Regions from separate parts of the Dehalogenimonas loeffleri genome, predicted to be linked through region 1. Evidence: riboswitches for the same ligand, from Rfam matches in the RefSeq annotation. Region 1 holds a riboswitch; each other region holds the start of a gene.
The links. A riboswitch is a leader RNA that binds a small molecule or an ion and turns the genes downstream of it on or off. The one in region 1 is predicted to bind molybdenum cofactor.

Region 1 (2,267 bases):
GAGAGCAATGGTGGCGATGGCTTTTTTACCTAAGCGTTCAATGGTTTCGGTCATCGGGATGCCGTGGCCATCCTTTTCGCCAACTTCACAATAAATACCGCCGTCTTTCAGCGGAATGCCGCCTTCCACGATAAGGGCGAAAGGACCGGTTTCGGTGTCGTACAGGGCTTGCATGGCCAGGTCGCCCTGGGCGGCCATGACGGTATTGTGGAAACGCAGGCTGACATGGCTACCGGTGACAACCTCGGAGAGCAACAGGTCTTGAATGGTGACAGGGAAACCGTTGAGTGCGGATACGGAACAACCGTTACAGCCAGATCCCTGAAACCAGATAACCGGTACTTCATTCAAGCCGGCGGCAAAAAGTCGTTCAAATTCCGGATTCTTAAAGAGTGAAAGGCCTAAGGCCGCGGTAGAGCCGGCACAGAGTCCAACAAAGTTACGACGAGTCAGTTGTGTTGTCATTTTAACCTCGGTCCTCCTGGCTGGGTTGTTGGAGTGCTTCTGCCTTGAATTTAGCTTCCCGGCGGGTGCGGAAGAGATAGGTGCCGGTCAGGAACAAGGCGATGGCGGATATTTCAAGAGGAATCTTGCTGAGAAACTCCCTGGTCAACGGGGGGTAGAGTTCCTTTTCAACTTCAATGAAGCCGATTTCCTCTGGGGCGACCGAACTGATGTACATCACTGCGGTACCGCCGGCTTCATGTTCGCCGTAAATATGGTCGTAATATTTGTCAGGTTCGTTTTGAATTCGCTCATGCGCCAGCGCAATCATATCGGCGCGTTCTCCAAAGCGGATAGCTTTGGTCGGGCAGACATCAAAGCACACCGGATTTTCACCAACGGCCAGTTTACGGTCATTGCAGAAGATGCACTTGGAAATCTTGGGCCAGGGTTCATCCCATTCAAATTTAGGAATGTCAAAAGGGCAGGCGTTTTGGCAATAACGACAGCCGATACACTTGCCTTCCTCCCAGACGACGGCGCCGTTGGGTTCTTTGTGCAGAGCGCCTACCGGACAGACTGAGGCACAGGCCGGACTGAAACAGTGGAGACAGCGTTTGCTGACGCCGATGACCTGTGTCCGGTCATAATAGGGTACCTGATGCGCCTGTAAAACCACATAGTGATAAGCGTCAAGTTCCGGAGCGTCGTCCGTACCGGCGAACCGTTTGTCCTTAAGTTCGTAGAACTTGTGACATTCAACCTCGCATAACCGGCACAGGATGCACTTGGTAGTGTCAATGAGCATACCTACGGGCATATTGTAACTCCTTTCCCGGGTTTGTATTTAAGAAATTATTTCATCACGGAAATGACCATCAAAGCCCTGAGTTGGTCAATATGCGGTATTTCAATTCTGGATGAAGGTTGAAGGGAGAAGTTAACATAAATGTGAATCTTGTGATGCAAAGATTGATGCATTGAGCTGTGTCGCGGTTAAAGTTAGAAAGCAATAATATCATGGTTAATTATTAACTTTGGGGAGTTTTTACCCACACAACGGACCCGCACCAACGAATGTATGCAATCTCCTTTCCATAATGGGAGGCACCGCGATTTCTCAGCGTCACCTTTGAGGTAGTTACACTACCTGCCGGTCAACCGACCGTAGCAAATAACGCCCCAGGCCGGGAGACTCGAAGAATTACACTTTAATAATCGGAGCGATTTTAACACCGGTCATTAATAGTGTCAATAAGAATAGCGGACCAGAGGTTGGTATCAAGCGGGGTTCAGCCCCGATTGAGGTTAATAAAATCACCCCCCAGACCCCTGCGAAAGTGTCAAAGAAGCCAGACAATAGCCTCTAAACTCGGGGTGGCAAGTCTTGAAAAAGATCATTTTCCGTTTTGCCACCGCTTTGTTGGGGAAACGCCAGGCTAAAAACATCGTTGGCACCGCTGAATCTTTCCAAGAGGTTTGATACAGTGCGGCGTAGAGACCCCCCTTGCATCTGACTTTGGTGGCAAATGGAGGCTGCGTGACGAATCCGCAAAGAGCGCCTATCCAGCTTAATTACGGTTGTGGCGGGCAGCGTCTGATTGACGATGGTTGTCAGGTCAATGTCATGATTTCTTCCGAAACGCTTTGGGTCTTGCCCAAACAATGGTAAAAACCTGATGATTAACTTAAGTAAACGGTGCGGCATTACATTGTAATACAGTTTTTGTGGGCTGAAGGACTGACCGCAATGGGGGAATTGGCCGGCATCTCCGGCCGCGTGAAAGGCGGCGGTGGCAGCCTGATGGACCGCAACATGATCA
Region 2 (2,267 bases), 690 kb from region 1:
CGCGATGAGGCTGGAGGTCGCTGAAATACTCAGCGACCTCCAGGCGATCTCAATCACTTCAGAGTCAAGTGAGAAAATAAGCTCAAGCGCTTTTTGCAGACCCAGCCAAATAGCTTCCACAATTTTCCTTATTCAGTCGGTTCGATACCGTAGGTGGGTTTAAAGAGGGGTGCTCCGTAATCTTTAACCCCGTATTGTCCGATAATATCCTGAATTTCCTTGGACATCAACCATTCAGCCATAATCTGTGCCGCCTCGGCATTCCTGACTCCCACAACTTTATCAGGATTTACCGGAATGGCGGAATAGACATTAAGAAGAATGGAACCGGTGTCGACAATCGCAGCCAGACCGGTGTTGCCTTTGTAGGCTAGGAACGTTCCCATGTCTGATATAGTGTATCCCTGAAGTTCACTGGCCATCAACAAAGTGGGGCCCATACCGCGACCAGCCTCCACATACCAATCGCCGGCTTGCCGAATATCGGCATAGTTGAATCCGGCGGCAGCCCAGATAGCCTTTTCCTTGGCATGGGTCCCGGAATCATCACCACGGGAGATGAATTTGGTGCTTCCTGATTCAGCCAGTTTCTGGAAGGCAGCCTCAGGCGACAGGCCTTTCAACCCTAAAGGGTCATTAGCCGGGCCGACGATGACAAAATAGTTCGAGGCGAAGGCCGAACGCTCGAGACCGTAGCCGTCAGCGATAAACGCCAGTTCTCTGGTCTTGTCGTGAACGGCGATCAGATCAACATCACCGCGTTTACCGTATTCAATAGAAATACCGGTACCGGCATAGAGAACATCAACCTCAACTCCGTACTTGTCTTCAAACATGGGCTCCAGTAATGACCACAAGCCGGTATCATAAAGACTGGTTGTGGTGGCGATGCGCAACCGGATGGAGGGATCCAGAATGGATAACCCTTCATCAGTAGTTGCCGTGGGCTGAATGGTAGGGTCGGGGTTACCAGTTCCGCAACCGACTGTGCTGATTGCGACCAGCATCGCCGCAAACAACACCGTTGATAATTTTAGCCAAAACCTTTTCATCATTAAGTTCCTTCAACAATAATATTTCCGTAGAAACAAAAACACCTCTTTTTTAAGGAGGTGCGCGGCCAGACAATACCCCAGTCATGGCTACTCTCCTTTCCAAATCACGGGAGACCGCCCCGTTTCCGAGGCGACCCTTGGGGTGGTCAATCCACCCGCCGTTCCCGGCACCATGTCTTAAAAAGATTTAGGTTCCAGGAATTCAGAGATCAATATTCAATTATGGCAGCATATTAGCACATGGTACTAATACCGTCAACCGGGTTAATTCCCGGTCAGCTCCCTGACCTTGACGGTCAGCGCCGGTAAGACCTTTTTCCAGTCAGCGACAATGCCGTAGGTTGCCGAATTAAAGATGTTCGCCTCCGGGTCCTTGTTGATGGCCACGGTTGTTTTAGCACCGGCGACGCCGGACAGATGCTGAGATGAGCCGGAAATGCCTATGGCGATATACAGGTCAGGGGCGATGACTTTGCCGGTAATGCCAATCTGGGCGCTTTCCGGCCACCAATCCTGGTCACAGGGCGGCCGGGAGGCACCGACGCTGCCGCCGACCAGGTCTGCTAATTCCTTGAGCTGGGCAAAACCCTCCGGTCCGCCGAGACCGCGACCGCCGCCGATAACGATTTTAGCGTCTTCAATACGCAGCCCTTCCTGTTTGACTTCAAAGCGCTCCACCAGGCAAACACTGCATTCATCAGCCGGTAAAGACAATTCGGTTATTTCGGGTGTTTGACCGTTGCCGGCTGCCGCCGGTTCAAAGGCTTTGGGACGGATGGTGATGATTTGAGGCTCGGTTTCAATGACATAATCTGCCAGAGCGTTGCCGCCGTACACCGGGCGGGTAATGACCGTTTGGCCGTTCTCGTTTTTCAGACTGACGACATCGGTCACCGCGGCAGTTTGTAACGCCGATGCCAGCATCGGCGCCAGGTCCCGGCCCAGGTCGTCCTCGGCCATGATTATGAGGTATGGTTTCAACGCGCTGACGGCGCTGATGACGGCGTTGATAACCGTACCCGGCAGGCGTTCTGCGGTTTCAATGGCAAAAGCCCGGCTGACGCCGAAGGTGCCGGTTTCAAGGGCCGCCGCCGCGGTCCCGGTACCGATGACGGCGGCATTGACCGCCCCGGCAGGTGCTGCCGACGAAGCAGCACCGAACAGTTCCGCGGCTGAGGCGGCAGTTTTACCGTCAGCGGCGGTAGTGATGAT
Region 3 (2,267 bases), 420 kb from region 1:
CGTTATGGAGCGGGCAGGTCGGCAGATTGATGACCGGCTTGGCACCGACATCATCAAAGTAGTGATGCAGTTCCTTGCCGCGGAACAAGTAACCCACGGCATCGGTCGGGCCGGAGCGGGGGATGCCGCCGTAGGTGGCGCAGGCGCCGACACAGATGATAGCGGCGGCGTTCTTGGCGGTCTCGCGGACGATTTCGGTGAAGGGTTTGCCGGCCACGGTGCAGAACGCGCCGTCTTCCGCCAGCGGGATTGAGCCCTCAATAACCAGGACATAACCGCCCTCGGCGATCGTCGCCTGCAGGGCGGCCTCAGCCTGGTGGCCGGAAGCCGCCATGGCAGTTTCGTGGTAACGCAGCGAGATGGTATCCAGCAGGATGGAGGTGGCGCTGGGTTCCAGGTTATTAAGGAAGGACTCGGTACAACCGGTGCAGCTCTGGCCTTCCAGCCAGATAACCGCAGCCTTACCCGCATTATTCTCCAATGCCTGGACAATCTGGGGCGTCAGCGCCTGGCTGATGCCGAAGTAGGCGGCGGTCATACCGGCGACTTTCATGAAATCCCGGCGGGTCAGTTCAGGTTTTCTCAGGCTAGCAATATCCATTTTATCTCCTTTAGAGTAGGAACTTATTTATCGTTCAATGTCATTTGATCCGGGCGGAACCTACGGGGTAGCTTTCAGCCATTCAGCCAGGGCATCCCGCTGATCCTGAACCAGGTCTACGCCTTTGTAATGCCCCTGGAGGAAAATCGCCAGGAAGCCTTCGGTCAGCCGGGTCAGGTTATCCGGTTTAATAGACGGGCCGCCGTTGCCGCCGGAACGGGTAGCACCGTGGCAGACGGTACAGTTAAGGGCGTACACGAAAGCCGGTTCGGTGGGCTGGGGGACGGTGGAAACGGTGGAATTAACCTTCAACCAGTTAATCAGGGAATTGGCCAGACGCGGGTCCAGTTGGACGCCGGTGCGGTGGGTCGGTACCCACTGACTCAGGTAGGCAATAGTGATATTCTTGGTTAAACCGGGGCCGACGCCGCCCTGGCGATTAGTGCCGTGGCAGGAAGCGCACTGACTGGCATAGACCAGTGTTGCGTCAATTCCCGGAGTCTCGGGCAACAGGGCCTCTTCATTATTGGGCGGGTTGGTCGTTGTCGGCGCTGGTTCCTCGGTGTCCTGGGTACAGGCACTTAAAACCGGTAACAGCACCAGCAGACAGGCGAAAACCGCGTAAAGGGCTTTTTTGTGTTTCATTAATTCACCTCTCCTGTGTCTAGTTTGTTGGTTGGGACAACTTCCGGGAAATAAAAAAGACGCCTCATCTGAGGGCGTCTTCAAATATCATATTTTTATGCATGACCAGACTCTCCTTTCCAATCGGGAGGTGTCGGCGTTTCCACCCACACCCTCAAAGCCTTGCGGCTTTTCGGCACCGGCATCGTGATCACTGACCTGACGTTAGATACCGGAACTCGAAGAGGCATCGCGCACCATGCGAAATCGGGGAGATTGTAACACCGCTGTTTTAACACTGTCAATGATTGATTAGTACCGTTATTAAATCCATACATATTCTTCGCTTAAGTAAAATTATATTACCCGGCGCGGTGAGAACAAAATACAAATAGTATTCCGCGCTGCCGTCGCTGGCTTGGAAAGGAAGTTAGTACCGTTATTAAACCCACACATATCTGTCTCTTAAGTAAAAATTATATTACCCTGCGCGGCGAGGTCAAAATCAAAATATATTTTCCGTGCTGTCGTTGCCGGCTTTGAAAAATAGGACGATTTACCTATTGACAACCACTATATCTGGTGGTACATTACACAGGCGACACAATAGATGGTGTTTGAGAAAACAATTTCTAATATCCATTATGTAACTTCTGAACAATGTCAGAATACAAAATCAAAAAATATTTTGGAAATTTGATATTTGAAACTTAGGATTTATTTGGGATTTAGAAATTGGTGATTAGGATTTACATGGTATGAATTGCCCCAACTGCCTGCAGAATGAGCTCAAGGTCGTGGATTCCCGTGACGTGGAAGACGGCATCCGCCGCCGCCGGGAGTGTTTGGGTTGCGGCTACCGCTTCACCACCTATGAACGTATCCAGCCGACCGCCGTCTATGTAATAAAGAAGGACGGCCGCCGGGAGGAATGGAGCAAGGACAAGCTCCTGGGCGGTCTGCACAAGGCGCTGGAAAAGCGCCCGATGCCGGTCGGTACGGTGGACAAACTGGCCGATGAAATTGAGGCGGAACTGGTTGA

Region 2: linked by a shared signal. The riboswitch ahead of V8247_RS00940 (substrate-binding domain-containing protein) and the one ahead of V8247_RS04705 (4Fe-4S dicluster domain-containing protein) in region 1 are both predicted to bind molybdenum cofactor.
Region 3: linked by a shared signal. The riboswitch ahead of V8247_RS02395 (cytochrome c) and the one ahead of V8247_RS04705 (4Fe-4S dicluster domain-containing protein) in region 1 are both predicted to bind molybdenum cofactor.

Annotation. Positions count from the first base shown of each region.
Region 1 covers NZ_CP146612.1:900,580-902,846, forward strand. The annotation lists gene V8247_RS04700 (hydrogenase small subunit) at 1-465, opposite strand, end outside; gene V8247_RS04705 (4Fe-4S dicluster domain-containing protein) at 467-1,264, opposite strand; molybdenum cofactor riboswitch at 1,516-1,658, opposite strand; gene V8247_RS04710 (PIG-L family deacetylase) at 1,811-2,267, opposite strand, start outside.
Region 2 covers NZ_CP146612.1:207,978-210,244, reverse strand. The annotation lists gene V8247_RS00945 (ABC transporter permease) at 1-120, opposite strand, end outside; gene V8247_RS00940 (substrate-binding domain-containing protein) at 129-1,055, opposite strand; molybdenum cofactor riboswitch at 1,132-1,275, opposite strand; gene V8247_RS00935 (electron transfer flavoprotein subunit alpha/FixB family protein) at 1,320-2,267, opposite strand, start outside.
Region 3 covers NZ_CP146612.1:476,583-478,849, reverse strand. The annotation lists gene V8247_RS02400 (hydrogenase small subunit) at 1-601, opposite strand, end outside; gene V8247_RS02395 (cytochrome c) at 662-1,246, opposite strand; molybdenum cofactor riboswitch at 1,343-1,482, opposite strand; gene nrdR (transcriptional regulator NrdR) at 1,984-2,267, shown strand, end outside.